3 regions of the Arthrobacter sp. YAF17 genome follow, and region 1 is predicted to be linked to each of the others. Evidence: predicted binding sites of a transcription regulator. Region 1 holds the regulator's gene; each other region holds the start of a gene.
What was found. Region 1 encodes LexA, which represses DNA repair genes until DNA is damaged. Its sites were predicted from a motif close to TCGAACANNTGTTCGA; they were not measured.
Positions count from the first base shown of each region.

Region 2: a site for LexA is predicted at 2,797-2,812, ahead of AB4Y67_RS02620 (DUF6504 family protein). Genes of this name have one in related genera too.
Region 3: a site for LexA is predicted at 2,155-2,170, ahead of uvrA (excinuclease ABC subunit UvrA). Genes of this name have one in related genera too.

Region 1 covers NZ_JBFRDB010000009.1:49,884-55,702, forward strand. Annotated here, with positions in the region: gene AB4Y67_RS09000 (hypothetical protein) at 1-50, opposite strand, end outside; gene hisH (imidazole glycerol phosphate synthase subunit HisH) at 51-863, opposite strand; gene hisB (imidazoleglycerol-phosphate dehydratase HisB) at 860-1,486, opposite strand; gene AB4Y67_RS09015 (histidinol-phosphate transaminase) at 1,552-2,670, opposite strand; gene AB4Y67_RS09020 (LysM peptidoglycan-binding domain-containing protein) at 2,811-3,263, opposite strand; gene lexA (transcriptional repressor LexA) at 3,605-4,354, shown strand; gene AB4Y67_RS09030 (ATP-dependent DNA helicase) at 4,563-5,819, opposite strand, start outside.
Region 2 covers NZ_JBFRDB010000001.1:559,279-565,097, reverse strand. Annotated here, with positions in the region: gene AB4Y67_RS02645 (SOS response-associated peptidase) at 1-48, shown strand, start outside; gene AB4Y67_RS02640 (alpha/beta hydrolase fold domain-containing protein) at 631-1,548, opposite strand; gene AB4Y67_RS02635 (VOC family protein) at 1,555-1,977, opposite strand; gene AB4Y67_RS02630 (chorismate mutase) at 1,992-2,318, shown strand; gene AB4Y67_RS02625 (hypothetical protein) at 2,329-2,715, opposite strand; gene AB4Y67_RS02620 (DUF6504 family protein) at 2,871-3,200, shown strand; gene AB4Y67_RS02615 (DNA polymerase III subunit alpha) at 3,197-5,819, shown strand, end outside.
Region 3 covers NZ_JBFRDB010000001.1:285,101-290,919, reverse strand. Annotated here, with positions in the region: gene uvrA (excinuclease ABC subunit UvrA) at 1-2,008, opposite strand, end outside; gene AB4Y67_RS01395 (GntR family transcriptional regulator) at 2,230-2,631, opposite strand; gene AB4Y67_RS01390 (ABC transporter ATP-binding protein) at 2,628-4,511, opposite strand; gene AB4Y67_RS01385 (ABC transporter ATP-binding protein) at 4,622-5,819, opposite strand, start outside.

The DNA.
Region 1 (5,819 bases):
GCTCCGCCGACGAGCAGCCCGGCGAGGCCCATCAGCACGATGGACCACATCTAGGCGGTCCCGGCTTCCGGGGCGGCGTCGGACAGAGTGGCGTCGGACGGCACGGCTTCTGCGCGCACTGAGTCCGGGGCCGCTGATTCCGCGGCCCGGGAGCGGTCCCGCAGGCTCTCAACCCAGTTGCGCAGCAGGTGCGCCCCGGCGTCGCCGGACTTTTCGGGGTGGAACTGTGTGGCGCACAGCGGGCCGTTTTCCACGGCCGCGATGAACGGGGCACCGTGCTCGGACCAGGTGACCAGGGGCGCCGCCATCCGCGGCTGGATGACGTCGAAGTCCCACTGCTGGACCCCGTAGGAGTGCACAAAGTAGAAGCGTTCGTCTTCGACGCCGGCGAACAGCTTGGAGCCTTCCGGGACGGATACGGTGTTCCAGCCCATGTGCGGCACGACATCGGCGGGAAGGAGTTCGACCTTCCCGGGCCACTCCCCCATTCCTTCGGCTTCGGTGCCGTGCTCGACGCCGGCCTCGAACAGGACCTGGAGGCCGACGCAGATGGCCAGGACCGGCCGGCCGCCGGCCACGCGGCGGCCGATCATGCGGATCCCGTCGACGGCTTTGAGCTCGCGCATCACCGTTTCGAACGCACCGACGCCGGGCACCACGAGGCCGTCGGCGTTGAGCACGTCCTGCGGCTTGGAACTGAGGATCACTTCGGCACCGGCACGCTCGAGGGCGCGGACGGCGGAGCGGACGTTGCCGGAGCCGTAGTCGAGGACCGTGACGGTCGGCTTGCCCTCGGGCGACGCCGGCTTCGCGCCGGCGTCGGGGTCGATGATGGCGCCGTCCTTCAGCACTTTGCCGGTCACAGCGCACCCTTGGTGGAGGGAATGCCCTCGACGCGCGGGTCCGGTTCGACGGCGGCGCGCAGGGCGCGGGCGAAGGCCTTGAACTGGGCCTCGACGATGTGGTGCGGGTCCCGGCCGGCGGTGACGTTCATGTGCAGGCAGATGCCGGCGTGCAGGGTGATCGCCTCGAAGACGTGGCGGGTGAGGGAACCGGTGAAGTGTCCGCCGATCAGGTGGTACTCCTGGCCTGCCGGTTCTCCGCCGTGCACGAGGTACGGGCGGCCGGAGACATCGACGACGGCGTGCGCGAGGGCTTCGTCGAGGGGCACTGTGGCTTCGCCGAAGCGGCGGATCCCGGCCTTGTTTCCGAGGGCGGTGCGCAGGACCTCGCCGAAGGTGATCGCAACGTCCTCGACCGTGTGGTGGACGTCGATGTGTGTGTCGCCGGTGGCCTTGACCGTCATGTCGATCAGGGAGTGCTTGCTCAGCGCCGTCAGCATGTGGTCGTAGAACGGGACCGAGGTGCTGATGTCCGAGACGCCGGTGCCGTCCAGGTTGATCTCGACCAGCACCGATGACTCGCTGGTGGTCCGTTCCATGCGTGCGGTCCGGCCCTCGGCAGCGGTTGTTCCGGTGGTGCTCATGTGGGTGTCCTTTGGATGACGACGGTGCCCGGCGAACAGGGCAGGGTGGATGTCCTGGGTTAAGTCTAGGCGCGCTGCACTGCGCGGCCGGCCAGGATCCGCTCGAGGGCTTCGAGGAAGGCTGTGGTTTCCGTCTCAGTCCCGGCGGTGACACGAAGGTGCCCGGGAATGCCGACGTCGCGGATGAGCACCCCGGCATCCAGCAGTTCCTGCCAGACCTCGTGCGGGTTGTCCAGACCGCCGAAGAAGACATAGTTCGAGTCGGAGGCGGCAGGCTTGAGGCCCATCCGCTGCAGTTCGGCCACGATCCTGTCGCGCTGCCGCTTGATGTCCTCGACGTCGGCCATCAGCGCGACCCGGTGGTGCAGGGCGGCCAGGGCTGTCGCCTGGGTGATGGCCGAGAGGTGGTACGGGAGCCGGACCAGGCGCAGGGCGTCGGTGACCTCCGGGGCTGCCGCCATGTAGCCGACACGGGCTCCGGCCAGGGCGAAGGCCTTGCTCATGGTGCGCGAAACGATCAGCCGTTCCCGGCCGGGCAGCAGCGTCAGCGCGCTGGGCGTGCCGTTGTGGGCGAACTCGTGGTAGGCCTCATCGACGATAACGATGGTCTGGCTGGCCTCGCCGGCCTCGTAGACAGCCTCGACGACGTCCAGGCCAAGCCCGGTGCCGGTGGGGTTGTTCGGGGAGCAGAGGAACACGATGTTCGGCTGGAGTTCGCGGACCTGCCGGGCGGCCGACTCGGCACTGAGCCCGTAGTCATCGGCGCGGATCCCGGCGATGTACCCGGTGTCCGTGCCGGAAGCCAGCAGCGGGTACATGGAGTATGTGGGAGGGAAACCAAGGGCGGTGCGGCCGGGACCGCCGAAGGCCTGGAGGATCTGCTGGAGAACCTCGTTGGAGCCGTTCGCGGCCCAGATGTTGTCCGCGGCCAGTCCGTGCCCGAGGTATTCGGCCAGCGCCTCCCGCAGTTCCGTGAATTCGCGGTCCGGATAGCGGTTCAGTCCGGCGGCGGCAATGGTGACGGCGTCGGAGATGGCCGCGAGGACGTCGGCCGGGACGCCGTGGGTGTTCTCGTTGACGTTGAGCAGGATGGGGACGTCCAGCTGCGGTGCCCCGTAGGGGGTCAGGCCCCGCAGGTTGGTCCGGAGGGGAAGTCGGTTCAGGCGCTCTAACTGGTCAGTCACTTGTCCAGTTTAAGTGAGTTCGCGGCGGGCCCGGAAACTGTGACGCTTTGCGGGGCTGTCGGCGCCCTGCGGAACGCCTCGAGACCCTCAAGCGACGGGACCCCTGAGCTATCTGGATGGAGCTGCCTGGCCGGAACGAACTAGTTGGACGGAATGAAGAGCGCCTGGCCCGGCACGACGCGGGCGGCCTCGAGGTTGTTCAGCTGGATGATGTCGGCGACGACGTCGCGGGGATCGCGCTCGGGCGCCACTGCCTCGGCGATGGCCCACAAGGATTCGCCGGGCTGCACCGTTACCGAGACTGTGGGTGTCAACGACAGCTCGGCGGCAGAGTCCGCCGCCTTTGCCGGGGCGTTGAGGAATCCGCTGAAGGAGAGAACCAGTGCGGCCAGCAGGATGAGCGGCACCCCAATGAAGACGAAGCGCCCCCGCCGGGTGAGCTTAAGCGGCGCCTGCTTTGCCTGTTCGGCACGACCGCTGGGGCCGGACTGGCCGGGCTGACCTGTGCCGCTGCCGGTGCCGGTGCCGGGCCGGCCATAGTCGCCGAATGAGTCGCGGCCGAAAGTGTCGTGAAACGCGCTTGATGCTGACATGAACTGAGCCCTCCTGGACCATACTGTGCCGCCCGGCGTACTCCACGTACCCGCCGCCAACCGGCCTGACCTTCGAACAAAGAGACGAATAACCTGTTCCAACCGAACTGCGCCAAACTAGAACACATATTCGAATCTTGCTAGTTCTGTTTTAGCACTTATTGACGAACATTGTCGAGACTCGCTAGAACAAATGTTTGAAAAAGCTGTGTGGCTGGCCTACGTTTGAGTCAAAGAACAACCACTTCTGCAGTTGATCAGCAGGGTCTGACATTTCAGGCCGGAAGTTCCCGGCAGCTGCAGCCACAGCGGCCGGGCGGAACGGAAAGGCGTTGGCGAACATGGCAGCACAAGCCACTGGCGGCAGGGCCACCCAGCGGAGCCCGCAGGCAGCCCGGCCACCCAAGAGCCTTACCGTCCGGCAAAAGAAGATTCTGGAGACCATCCAGCGCTCCGTGACGGACAACGGGTACCCGCCGTCCATGCGCGAAATCGGCGACACGGTGGGCCTCGCGAGCCTTTCCAGCGTGACCCACCAGCTTTCGCAGCTCGAGAAGCTCGGCTACTTGCGGCGTGATCCCAAGCGCCCTCGGGCCATGGAAGTGCTGATGCCGTTGACCCTCGATGAGGGAACCGCGAAAATTTCAGGCGTCGAGAAGTCCAGCGGCCTGCGCAGTGTCGGCGGCTTGTCTGTTTCGGAGCTGGCCAGTGCCACGGATACCGCCATGGTGCCGTTGGTGGGCCGGATCGCCGCGGGCGGACCGATCCTGGCCGACCAGGTGGTTGAGGACGTTATGCCCCTGCCCCGCCAGCTGGTGGGCCACGGCGAGCTCTTTATGCTCAAGGTCGCCGGTGACTCGATGATCGATGCGGCCATCTGCGACGGTGACTGGGTGGTGGTGCGCAGGCAGGGCGATGCTGTCAATGGTGACATTGTGGCCGCCCTGCTGGATGACGAGGCAACAGTGAAGACCTTCCGCCAGCGTGACGGCCACACCTGGCTGCTGCCGCAGAATACCCAGTACGAGCCCATCCTCGGCGATCATGCCGTCATTATGGGCAAAGTCGTCTCGGTGCTGCGCTCCCTCTAGGACTGAACCTCCCGGCAGCTCAGAGCTGCCCAGTCCCTGCGAACACGGCCCCGCCGGCGTTGACCAGTTCACGCCGGACGGGGCCTTTCGCGTTCCTCCCGGTTACTGGCACCCCGGCGGCGGCAGGGTCCCGGAAAATCCGCGGACGCCGCGGGGACCCGCATCCCGGCCCGGTCACATGTCCCGGCAGGGTCCCAACCCGGCGGGGCTACGTGGCGGGCTGCCCTGATTCCTTCGCGAGCCGCTCCAGAGCCGCGACGGCGATGGCGGGGTCCGTGGTGGGCCAGAACGGCGGCAGGGCGGCGCGGAGGAATCCCCCGTAGCGTTCGGTGGACAGCCGCGAGTCCAGCACAGCCACCACACCCTTGTCCGTCGTCGTGCGGATCAGTCGGCCCGCGCCCTGGGCCAGACGGATGGCAGCGTGGGTCGCGGAAACACTCATGAAGCCGTTGCCGCCGGCCTGGGCCACGGCCCGGGACCGCGCCGTCATCAGGGGATCGTCGGGCCGCGGGAACGGGATCCGGTCGATCACTACGAGGCGGCAGGAGGTCCCCGGCACGTCGACGCCCTGCCACAGGGACATGGTGCCGAAGAGGCAGGTGTCCGGCTCGTCGGCGAACTGCTTCACCAGCGCCGTCATGGTGGAATCCCCCTGGCAGAGGATGCTCATGTCCAGCCGTGGCCGCAAGGCCTCGGCAGCGTCCTCGGCGGCGCGCCGCGACGAGAAAAGGCACAGCGCCCCGCCGCCGGAGGCCCGGATCAGCTTCTCGAGTTCGTCGAGCGCTTCCGGGGACGTGCCGCGGCCGGGCTTGGGCAGATGCTTGGCAACGTACAGGATGCCCTGCTTGGGGTATTCGAACGGAGAGCCGACGTCGACGCCGGTCCAGCTCGGGGCGCCTGGACCCACCAGGCCCAGGCCGCCGGCAGCAGGTTCGAAAGCGGACCCGATCGCCAGGGTGGCCGAGGTGAGGATGACCGTGTGGTCCGCGAACAGGCCCTCGCGGAGCCGCCCGGCAACGCTGAGCGGGGCGATATTGACCAGCGCCGGGGCGGACTCGTCGGGCTGGGAGTAGCCCTGCTGCGGGTCGAAGGTGCTGTTGCGGGAAAACCAGACCACTTCGCGGTTCTCGCGTGCTGCCAGCAGCCGTTCACAGAGTTCCAGGATCACCATGAGCCGGGAGCGCGCGAGCTGGCGGCCGCCGTCGGCCGTGTTCGCGCTGTCCCCCTTGGAATCCGAGAGCGCGGCGCGGCAGGCGTCCCGCAACTGGTCCACGCAGTCCAGCTGTTCGCTGTTGAGGCCGTTGGGCATAAGCCCGCTGGGGACGCCCTCAATGGCAAGTTCGAGGTTGGATGCGGCGTTGTTCAGCGCGTCCACGGTGATGCCGGCGTGCTTCCGTGCCCCGGACGCGGCGGCGTGCACCATGGCCACAGAAAGCTGGCCGGACACGGCGCCGGTCACGCGGTC
Region 2 (5,819 bases), on a different contig from region 1:
AGGAACGACTCCCCGGAACTCATCCAGCCGGTGGGAAGCCTGTTCTAGCCGCGCCGGCGCGGGGGTAGTCCCGACGGGTCAGTCTTGGGTGCCCAACTTTTCTTCCTCGTAGGACCTCAAGCCGTGCTTCACGCCAAGACGAATGATCCAGTACAGCAGCGTCGCAATGAGAATGGTTGGTATGGCGAATACGGCCACAGAAATGAGTATCGACAACATGTTTTCCCCCCAGTGAGAATCTCTCAGTGGTTAGCTTCTCACGCCGAACGGACCTGGCGTCCAAGGTCCACGCACGACGATCGCTGATGCTGACACGGAACTTGGGAGCGGGCGGATGGCTTGGGGGCAAAGCGGTGGCGAGCTGCGGAGCACACTCCTGCTTCGCAACTCGCCGCACACCGGCTCGATTAGCGTGCCGCCGTGTACTCCCAGCCACGTTAGCGACGCCGGTGAACACCTCAATAGGGCCATAGTGCCCTTGGCGAGTGGGCGGCGGCCTCACTCGCCCCGAACCAGTCAGGGGAATAAGCAGGATGCCCGCTTTGATCCGCCGCTGCTGGAGCGCAGTCTCGGTGTCGCTTCCCTAGGTCTCCGGATGGTCCGCCACGTCGCCGCGCCCTGTCCGTGCGGCTAGCCGCCGTCGCGAATGACGTATCCGAATAGCCGCAGGAGCTCATTCCCGGCCTCAAAGGCAGCTGGCGACTCTGTATCGAGGCTGAGGAAGCCATGGACGAGTCCACCATGAGGCACATGGTGGACCTCAGTTCCGGCGGCAATCAGCCTCCGGGCCAGGGCCTCGCCCTCGTCGCGAAGCGGATCGTGCTCCGCCGTAGCTATGACAGTCGCGGGCAGGCCGCTGAATCTGACGTGCAGTGGGCTCAATGACTCGAGTTGTTCGGCGTCCAAGCCCGGTACCCATTGCCTCAGCGACCACGCCAGCGCTTCTGCGTCCAGCCCCCATCCCAGCCCCTTCTGCTGCACGCTTGGCTGCGACAGCGTCAGATCGGCGTTGGGACAAACCAGCAGGAGCCCGCTGAGGCGGGCGCCCTCCGCGACCAGCCGCTGTGCCGCCAGCAAGGCGATCAGGCCTCCTGCGCTGTCGCCGGCCAGGGACGGAGAACCGCTGATTGGTCCAAGGACCGACGGTGGCTGGAGAGCCCACCTCAATACGGCGACGACGTCGTCAATCGCCGCCGGCGCCGGGTGCTCGGGCGCTCGCCGATAGTCGACCGCAAGCACCGAGGCGTTGGCTTCCACGGCCAGCCGGCGGCACGTCCGGTCGTGGGACTCGAGGTCCCCGACGATGAACGCCCCGCCATGGACGTAGACGATGAGCGGCAGTGGCTGCCCGCTGGGTCGGTAGAAGCGCAGTTGAACCGGGCTGTCGCCGGGCGTGGCAAGGTCGACTACTTGGGGCAGGCTTGGCCCTGCAGGCCTGGCGCGTGCGGCGCGCAGCTTGTTCACGTCCAGGGGCGGGGCGTCTGCTGGTTGTGAGCGGATGCCGGATATCCACCTGGCAAGCCCGTCATCGGCGAGTGTCTCGTTCACTTGTCGTCAGAGCGTGACTTTACCGCCGCCGTCGACCGCCCAGCTGGGATTGAAGGCGACCTCCCAGCGGTAGCCGTCGGGGTCGGCGAAGTAACCGGTGTAGCCGCCCCAGGGCTGGGTTCTCGGCTCGGCGATGATGGCAGCTCCGGCGGACTCGGCCTCTGCCATCACCCAGTCGACTTCCGCCGCGCTGCCCAGGTTGTGGCTCAGGGTGATGGTGGGAACCCCGGCCGGGGAATCAACGGCCGCTTCGGCCTGCATCCGCCCGGCGTCCCAGAGCGAGAGGACGAGGCCGTGATTGGCCTGGATGAACAGGACCTCGCCCCGGACTTCCCGGTGGACGGGCCAGCCCAGGCCATCTACATAGAAACTGCGGGAGGCGTCAACACTGCGGACACCCAGTGAGATTAAATCGACTCGTGGCTGCATCATTCGATACTGTCATGCACATGTCCACAAATCACCAAGACGAAAAAGCTGCCAAGGCCGACCGGGAGCAGCTCGCCGCCGTGCGGGTGGCCGTGGACGAGGTGGACGAGCAGATCGTGTCGCTGATCGGCCGCCGCGAGCGCCTGATCCGGATCGCCGGAACCCTCAAGGCTGACAGCGCCGAGGTGCGGGCCCCCGGGCGCGTGGAGCGGGTTATCGAACACGTCCGCGCCACGGCGGAAAATAAGGATATCGACGTCGAMCTYGTYGAGAAGACSTACCGGGCRATGATCGACGCGTTCATCACGCTCGAGCTGGAAGTCTACAAAGCCAGCTCCTAGGGCGAGGGGCCTAGAGGGCCTCCTCCACCGGAACGTTCGCCTGGTAGTCGCGGCCGTCGCAGTCGCTGAAGGCCGTCATGAGGTGCCCCTTGGCCAGGCCCATGATGGTGCTCAGCGGAAAGTGCCCGGTAATGGTGTTGCCGGAGTGCTCAACTCCCTTGAGGTCAAAGTTCTCCTCCGTGCCGTCATGACTGAAGCAATAGAAGGACACAGCTTCCCCGTTCATGAACTCGATCCCCATGCGTCGCTGGTGGGAATGATCGGGAGTCGCCGCTAACAGCCCCACCACGTAGGCGCCCTGGCCGGGGATGTTTCCGTCTATATCGAACTTCGCCACCAAGGACGTGTCCTCGGCGGCGATGCTTACCTGCTTCAGAAGTGCGTTATGGGAGCTCATGGATCAATCCTGCTACCTGTGCCTGCGTCCGTCCACCCCTGATCTAGGTTTTCCCCCGGCGCCGTCGTAGACTGGAATTGTTCGAAGATATGTTCGAATAGTTGCTGGCTGTTTGGCCAGATGGTTCTTACAGATGGCGCGGTCCGGGAGGCACGATGGGCATGTTCAGCGAGTCGGTGGACGTCGTCTGCACACCCTCCGGCCAGCCCCTGAAGCTGGACTGGGCAGGCCGGCACTACACCGTCTGCGCCGAACCGGTCCGCTGGTTTGAGCGCCGCCAATGGTGGGCGGAAGAGCAGCGGGCGCCGCTGGGCAGCGGCCCGGGACTCGTGGACCACGAAATCTGGCGGGTTCAGGTGCGCCGGGCAGATTCCCCCGACCCGGAAAGCCTCACACTTGACCTCACCCGGCATGTCGGCAGCGGACGCTGGCGCCTGCTGAGGATCCATGACGCCCTGCTTCACCGGAAACCCGAATCGGCATGAGCTTCACCCATCTCCATGTCTCCACCGCCTTCAGCGCCCACTACGGGGTCTCCTGGCCGGATGAGCTGGCGGTAGCCGCCGCCGCAGACGGGGCGACGGCGCTCGCCTGCACAGACCGCGACGGCCTCTACGGGACGGTCAAGCACCTGAAGGCCTGCATGGCGGCCGGGCTGGATCCGATCGTCGGAGTGGACCTTGCGGTCTTTGACGACGACGGCGACCTCCGCACCCAGGTGGGAGGACGCGTCGTCGTGCTGGCCCATGGGCATAACGACGGCGCTGGCTACCGTGCGCTGTGCCGGCTGATCTCCGATGCCCATGCCCGCACCACTGGAAAGGCCGGGGGAGCGGTGCCCGTCGCCGTGACCCGGGCAGAGCTGGCCTCCCGTACCCTGCACCCGGAAACGCTCAAGCCGGTGCTGACCGTGCTGATCGGGCCGGACTCCGACGTCGGACGCGCCATGGGAGGGAGGCGCTACCTGCGCCCCCGCACCCTGTTCAAACGCTGGCTCGACGCCATGCCGGCCGGAACCATTGCCGCCGAGGTGGTCAGCCAGCTCAGCCCGCCCGGGGAACCGCTCAGCACCGCCCACGCGGTACGGATGCTCAAACTCGCCGCCGAACACGGGGTGCCAGCCATGCTGAGCAACGCCGTGCGTTACGTGGCAGAGGACGGCGCGGCCACCGCGGATGTGCTGGACTCCGCCCGCACACTGAAATCGCTGCCCGAACTTTCCGCTGCCCCGCTGCTGCAGCCCAACGGGCAGGGCTGGCTCAAATCCGCGGACCGGATGCTCCAGCTCGGCAAGGAGATCATGCACGCCGCCGGATACGGTGCCGCCGACCTCAAGAGCCTGATGGCGCAGACCGAGGCGCTCGCGGACCGTTGCCGGATGGATCCGGTGACGGACATGGGGTGGAAACAGCCGGTGGTGCCGGAAGCCTCGGTGATCGGGATCGCCGGGGACGCCCTCCTCGAGCTCACCCAGCGGTGCGAAGCAGGCATCAGCAGGCGTTTCCCCGGGATCGCCGGCAAACCCGCCGGGGAGCTGCGCTCGCGGCTGGAACACGAGCTGCGGATCATCGACAGCCTCGGCTTCGCCGCGTACTTCCTGACCGTTGCCGAAGTCTCCCGGATGATCCTGGACATGGGAGTCCGGGCGGCCGCCCGCGGCTCGGGGGCATCCAGCCTGGTCAACTACCTGATCGACGTCAGCCAGGTGAACCCGCTGCAGCACGACCTGATCTTCGAACGCTTCCTCTCCCGGGACCGTGCCACCCTGCCGGACATCGACATCGACGTCGAAAGCGCCGAACGGCACAACGTGTACCGCAAGATTTTTGAGCGCTTCGGCTCCGAGCGCGTCACCTTGATGAGCATGCAGAACGGCTACCGCGCCCGCGGTGCCGTGCGCGACGCCGGCCTGGCCCTGGGCATGGAGGAGGGCGAGATCGGGGACATCGCCAAGCAGCTGTGGCGTTTCTCGGCCCGGAACTTCCGCGAAGCCCTCGAGGAGAAGCCCGAGCTGAAGGAATTTGCCATCCGGGTGGGGCAGCGCGACTTCAGCGGGAACCAGCAGCTGGACCTGCTGGTGGACCTCACCGAACGGCTGGACCGGCTGCCGCGCCATATCTCCATGCACCCCTGCGGGGTCATCCTGGGGGACGCCACCCTGCTGGACCGCACGCCCGTGCAGCCCAGCGGACTCGGCCTGCCCATGAGCCAGTTCGACAAGCACGACATGGACCCGATGGGCATGCTCAAACTCGACGTCCTGGGGGTCCGGATGCAAAGCGCCATGGCCTTCGCCGTCCGCGAGGTCATCCGCCTGCATCCCTCCAAAGCCGAAGTGGTGGCCGCCGGGGCGCACCCGGCGGGGCCGGACGGGACGGGTCCGGACTACATCGCCGAGGACGGCAGCATCGACCTCAACGCCGTGCCGCTCGACGACGAACCCACCTACGAGCTGATCCGCAGCACCCACACCCTGGGCTGCTTCCAGATCGAATCCCCGGGCCAGCGGGAGCTGATCGGCAAACTCGCCCCCCGGGAGTTCAACGACCTCATTATCGACATCTCCCTGTTCCGGCCGGGCCCGATGAAATCGGACATGGTCCGGCCCTTCCTGGAGCACCGGCACGGCTTCGCCCCCGAGGTCTACCCGCACCCGGACCTCAAGCCGGTCCTCCAGGAGACGCACGGGGTCACCGTTTTCCATGAGCAAATCCTGAAGACCTTCGACGTCATGACCGAATGCGGGCTGGCGCGTGCGGACGAATTCCGGCGCGCCCTCGGCAACGAGGTCCTGGAATACAGGGTGGAGGAGTTCTTCCGGAAGGAGGCCCGGGCCCGGGGGTACAGCCCCGAGGTGGTGGACAAGGTCTGGGGCACCCTCAAGGCCTTCAGCAGCTTCGGGTTCTGCAAAGCCCACGGCGCCGCCTTTGCCGTGCCCACCTACCAGTCGGCCTGGCTCAAGACCCACCATCCGGAGGCGTTCCTCGCCGGGCTGTGGGAACACGATCCGGGCATGTACCCCAAGCGGCTCCTGGTGGCAGAGGCGCGGCGGCTGGGAATCCCCATCCTGCCCCTGGACATCAACCGCAGCCAGGCCGAGTACA
Region 3 (5,819 bases), on a different contig from region 1:
CGTTGAGCTTGTTGGCCAGGACCTTGTAGAGGATCTCGTTGACCAAGGTGGACTTGCCGGACCCGCTGACGCCGGTCACCGCAGTGAAGAGTCCCAGCGGGAAGGCAGCATCCACGTTCAGGAGGTTGTTCTCCTTGGCGCCGACCACCTTGAGTTCGCGCTTTTTGTCGTATTTGCGCCGTTTCTTCGGGACGTCAATCCGCTTACGACCCGAGAGGTAGTCGCCGGTGAGCGATTCGGTGTTCTCGAGGAGTTCCTTGTAGGAACCGGAGTGCACCACCATGCCGCCGTGCTCCCCGGCGCCGGGCCCGATGTCCACCACCCAGTCGGCTTCCTGGATGGTGTCTTCGTCGTGTTCCACCACAATCAGGGTGTTGCCGAGGTCGCGGAGCCGGGTGAGGGTCTCGATGAGGCGGCGGTTGTCGCGCTGGTGCAGGCCGATGGACGGCTCGTCCAGGACGTACAGCACACCCACCAGGCCGGAGCCGATCTGCGTGGCAAGCCGGATGCGCTGGGCCTCGCCGCCCGACAGCGTGCCGGAGGGCCGTTCCAGGTTCAGGTACTCCAGGCCGACGTCGAGGAGGAAGGTCAGGCGGGCCTGGATCTCCTTGAGGACCTGGTTCGCGATCTGGGCTTCGCGGCCGGTGAGGACGAGGTGGTCCAGGAAGTGGGCGCATTCGCGCATCGGCAGGGCGGCGACCTCCGCGATCGACTTGCCGTTGATCAGCACCGAGAGCGACGCCGGGTTCAGGCGCGCGCCGTTGCAGGCCGGGCATGGGATCTGCCGCATGTATTCCTCGTAGCGGTCGCGGGCCGAGTCCGAGTCCGTTTCGAGGTGCTTGCGGTGAACGTACTGGATGACGCCCTCGAAGCCGGTGCTGTATTTGCGTTCGCGGCCGAAGCGGTTGCGGTATTGCACCACCACTTTGTGGTCCTTGCCGTGCAACACCGTCTGGCGGGCGTCCTCGGACAGCTTGTCCCACGGGGTGGTCATGGAGAAGCCGAGTTCGCTGGCGAGGCCGTCGAGCAGGCGGTTCCAGTACTCGGTGGTGGCGGTGCCGAGGGACCAGGGCGCGATGGCGCCCTCCCCCAGGGACAGTTCGCCGTTCGGGATGATGAGTTCCTCATCAACCTCCAGCTTGGTGCCGATGCCGCTGCAGGCCGAGCAGGCGCCGAACGGGTTGTTGAAGGAGAACGAGCGCGGTTCAATCTCGTCGATCGCGAGCGGGTGCTCGTTGGGGCAGGCGAGGTGCTCGGAGAACGCCCTGATCCGTTCGGGGTGGTCCTCTTCGAGGTCCACAAACTCGGCCAGGATCCGCCCCTCGGCCAGGCCGAGGGCGGTCTCCACCGAGTCGGTGAGGCGCTGGCTGATGCCGTCCTTGACCACGAGTCGGTCCACGACCACTTCGATGGTGTGCTTGAACTGCTTGCCGAGCTTGGGCGGATCGCTGAGCTGGATCAGCTTGTCGTCGACCCGCGCCCGGGAGTAGCCCTTGGCGGTGAGTTCCTTGAACAGTTCGACGAATTCGCCCTTGCGGCCGCGGACCACGGGGGCCAGAACCTGGAAGCGGGTTCCATCCGGCAGTTCCAGCAGTTGGTCGACGATCTGCTGCGGGGTCTGCTTCGTGACGGGCTCGCCGCAGACGGGGCAGTGCGGGCGGCCGACACGGGCCCACAGGAGGCGCATGTAGTCGTAGATCTCGGTGATGGTGCCCACGGTGGAACGGGGGTTCTTGCTGGTGGATTTCTGGTCGATGGACACCGCGGGCGAGAGCCCTTCGATGAAGTCGACGTCGGGCTTGTCCACTTGGCCCAGGAACTGCCGGGCGTAGGCGGAGAGCGATTCGACGTAGCGGCGCTGGCCCTCGGCGAAGATCGTGTCGAACGCCAGGGAAGACTTGCCGGAGCCCGAGAGACCGGTGAACACGATCATTGAATCGCGCGGCAGATCGAGGTCCACGTTGCGCAGGTTGTGCTCCCGCGCGCCCTTGACGACGAGCCGGGACATGTCCGGTCGTGTCACTGCGGGGCGGGTTTCGACGGCGCGTCCCGGCTTTGCGGAGTCCTTGGGAACTGCAGTCTCCGGGACTGCGGCGGGCTGGGTATCAACGGCTGGATCTTCAGCTACGGCTTTAGGCACGCTACCAATGCTAATCGAAAACTTCTTCGAATATCCATTCCCGGCCGTGTCCCGCGCCGGGGACTGCCGGCCGCTGTGTTAGCGGCCGGCTACTCGCGGTCATAGGCGGCGGCGAGCAGCTGCACGGCCTCGGCGAAGCTGGCACCCTGGGCCTTGGCCGAGGCTGCGAATTCGGCGGCGGCGTCGGAGAGCGAGCTCCAGGCCTCGTCCCGGGCGCACACCACCGTCCCGTTCCGGCCGCGGGTCACCACGACGCCGGCGGCCTCCAATTCCTTGTAGGCGCGCGCCACAGTGTGCGGAGCGACGGCCAGCTCGCCGGCGAGGCTCCGGACTGCGGGGAGCTTCGTTCCGGGCGCCAGGGTCCCGTTGTCGGCCCGTTCGATGATGTTGAGCCGGAGCTGTTCAAACAACGGGACGGTGCTGCCCGGATTGGGCCGCCAGGCGCCGGGGAAGGGTGTCACTGATGTTGCTGAAGTATCACTGGTCGTCACTGTCCGGGCTCCTGGGCACTCTTAGGCTGTTCGCGGCGGGCGAACTGCGCCTCGTACAATTCCACGTAGAGCCCGCACTTGGCCATCAGCTGCTGATGGGTCCCCTGTTCAACGATCCGTCCTTGGTCCATGACCAGAATTAGATCAGCGTCCCGCACGGTGGACAAGCGGTGGGCAACGACGAAGCTTGTGCGGCCGTGCCGGAGCCGTTGCATCGCCTGCCGGATCTGCAGTTCGGTGCGGCTGTCGACGGAGCTGGTGGCTTCGTCGAGGATCAGGATGCTGCGCCCGGCCAGGTGCGCCCTGGCGATGGAAATGAGCTGGCGCTGGCCGCGGCTCAGCGAGTCGCCGTCGTTGCCGAGCATGGTGGCGTAGCCGCCGGGGAGGGATCGGACGAACTGGTCCACGTGGCTGGCCTGCGCCGCGGCAACAATATCCGCTTCGCCGGCGCCGGGGCGCCCGTACTCGATGTTGTCCCGGATGCTGCCGGTGAACAGCCACGCGTCCTGCAGCACCGTTCCGAACCTGGACCGCAGTTCATCCCGGGACAGATCAGCGATGTCCGTGCCGTCGACAGTGATGCGGCCGGATTCCAGTTCGTAGAAGCGCATCAGGAGGTTCACCACGGTGGTCTTGCCGGCGCCGGTGTGGCCCACGATAGCCACGGTCTGCCCGGGTTCGACGGTGAAGGACAAATCCTGGACCACCGGCGAGCCGGTGCTGTAGCCGAAGGTGACCTGGTCAAAGGCGACCCGGCCGTAGACCCGGCCAGCGGTGTCGGCCGGGTCTGCCGCGGACGCCGCCTCCTCGGCCGGGTCCGCCACGGACCGCGCGGCGCTTGGGTCAGCGCCGGTGACGCCGGGCTCCGCCGGGATCTCCGGCGCGTCAAGGAGTTCGAAGACCCGGCCGGCCGAAACGAGGCAGGACTGCATCAGGGTGAGCATGCCGCCAATCTGCCCCATCGGCTGGCTGAAGAGCCGGGTGAACTGGATGAAGGCCTGGAGGCCGCCGATGGTCATGGCGCCGGCCAGCACCTGGAGCGCCCCGACGACGGCAACGGCGATGTAGTTGAGGTTGGACACAAAGACCATCAGGGGCTGAACAACGCCGGAAACGTACTGGGCGCGGGCGCTGGCCCGGTACAACTTGTCGTTGCCGTCCTTGAAACTGGCAGCGGCGGCATCCTGCCGGCCGAAGGCCATGAGTACCTCGTGGCCGGTGAAGAATTCTTCCAGCTGGGCGTGCAGTTCGCCGGTGCTTCCCCACTGCTCGGCGAAATGGGCCTGGGACTTCCTGGCCACGAGGACGGTGATGAGCGTTGATACCGGGACGGAGACCAGCGCAACCAGGGCCAGAACCGGGGAGAGCCACAGCATCATGGCCAGCGCCCCGGAGAGCATCAGCAGCGACATGATCAGCTGGTTGAGCAGCTGATTCAGGGCCTGGGCGATGTTGTCGACGTCGTTCGTGGCGCGGCTCAGCACGTCCCCGCGGTGCTGCTCATCAAAATGGCTGGACGGCAGCACCTGCAGTTTGGCCTCCACCGAGGCCCGGAGCCCGTAGCCGAGGCGCTGCACGGCGACGGCTGTCAGGGTGCCCTGGATCCAGCTGAAGACGGAAGCCCCCAGGTACATCACGGACACCCCCGCCAGCAGCGCGGCGAGCATTTCCTCGTTGAAGGATCCCCCGACCACACCCGCAACCACGACGTCGGTGGCGTCACCCAGGACCTTCGGCGCCGCCACGTTGAGTACCACGAACGCGCACGTGGCGGCGATGACTCCCACCATCCGCCACTTGGACGGCCGCAGCAGTCCGAGCAGGCGCCCGGCGGTCCGCCAGCGGAACCGGCTGCCCGTCGGTGCCTCCTCCTGGGCCATCACCGGGAGGGACTGGCTGCGGCCGCCGGACGGGGTGTCCACCAGGGGCTGGTCTTTGGCGTCCCGCGCGGCAGGTGCATCCGTGCCGGCGCCGACCGCCTGTTCCGGGGTCACAGGGTTTCCTCCAGCACCAGCTGGGAGGCGGCGATTTCCCGGTAGCTCGCCGAGGATTCCATCAGCTGCTGATGTGTTCCCTGCGCCACCAGCCGGCCGTCCTCAAGGACCAGGATCAGGCCCGCGTCCACGATCGTCGCCACCCGTTCGGCGACAACCAGGACGGTGGCCGTGCGCAGCAGCGGCGCCATGGCCTCGCGGAGCCGGTAGTCGGTGCCGTAGTCCAGTGCCGAGAAGCTGTCGTCGAACAAGTACACGGGAGCCTCCCGAAGCAGGGCGCGTGCGATGCACAGGCGCTGCCGCTGCCCGCCGGAGAAATTCGTGCCGCCCTGGCTCACCGGCGCCTCCAGTCCCAGCGGCAGCTTCCGCACAAACCCCTCCGCCTGCGCGCTGCCCAGCACACGCCACAGGTCCTCGTCCGTCGCCGACGGGGCGGCCATCCGCAGGTTCCCGGCAAGCGTCCCGGAGAACAGATAGGAATGCTGGGGTACGACGGCGATCAGGCTCCGCAAAGTGTCCAGCGGGAGGCCGCGCACATCGCAGCCGCCGATGCTGATTTTCCCGCCGGTAGCGGCGAGGAACCTGGGCAACAGGTTCAGAAGGGTGGTTTTGCCACTGCCCGTGGCGCCGATGACGGCTGTCACGGTCCCGGGAACGGCCGTGAAGCTGACCCCGTCGAGGACCGGAGCCTCGGCGCCGGGATACGCGAAGGAGACGTTCCGGAACTGCACTGCGTGGCCCTCGGGGGTGGCGCCGCCCGGGCCGTCCGTGATCGCCGGCGCCGTGTCGAGGACCGCCTGGATCCGCTCCGCGCAGGCTGCCGCCCGCGGGGCCGTCATAAAGACGTACATGGCCATCATGATGGCGATCAGGATCTGCAGGATATACGCGATGAACGCCGTCAAGGCGCCCAGCCGCATCTCGCCGGCCTCGATCCGGTGTCCGCCGAACCAGACCACACCGACAGAGGACAGATTGACCACCAGCATGATCAGCGGCATCATTCCGGCGACCAGCAGCGCGGACCGCAGGTTGTTCTTCGTCAGGTCCTTGTTGAGCGAGTCGAAACGCCGGATCTCGTAACTTTGGCGGACAAAGCCGCGGATGACATTGGCCCCGATGATCTGCTCACGCAGCATCCGGCTGGTCCGGTCGATGAGTTCCTGGCCCTGCCGGTAGAGGGGCACGAGCCGC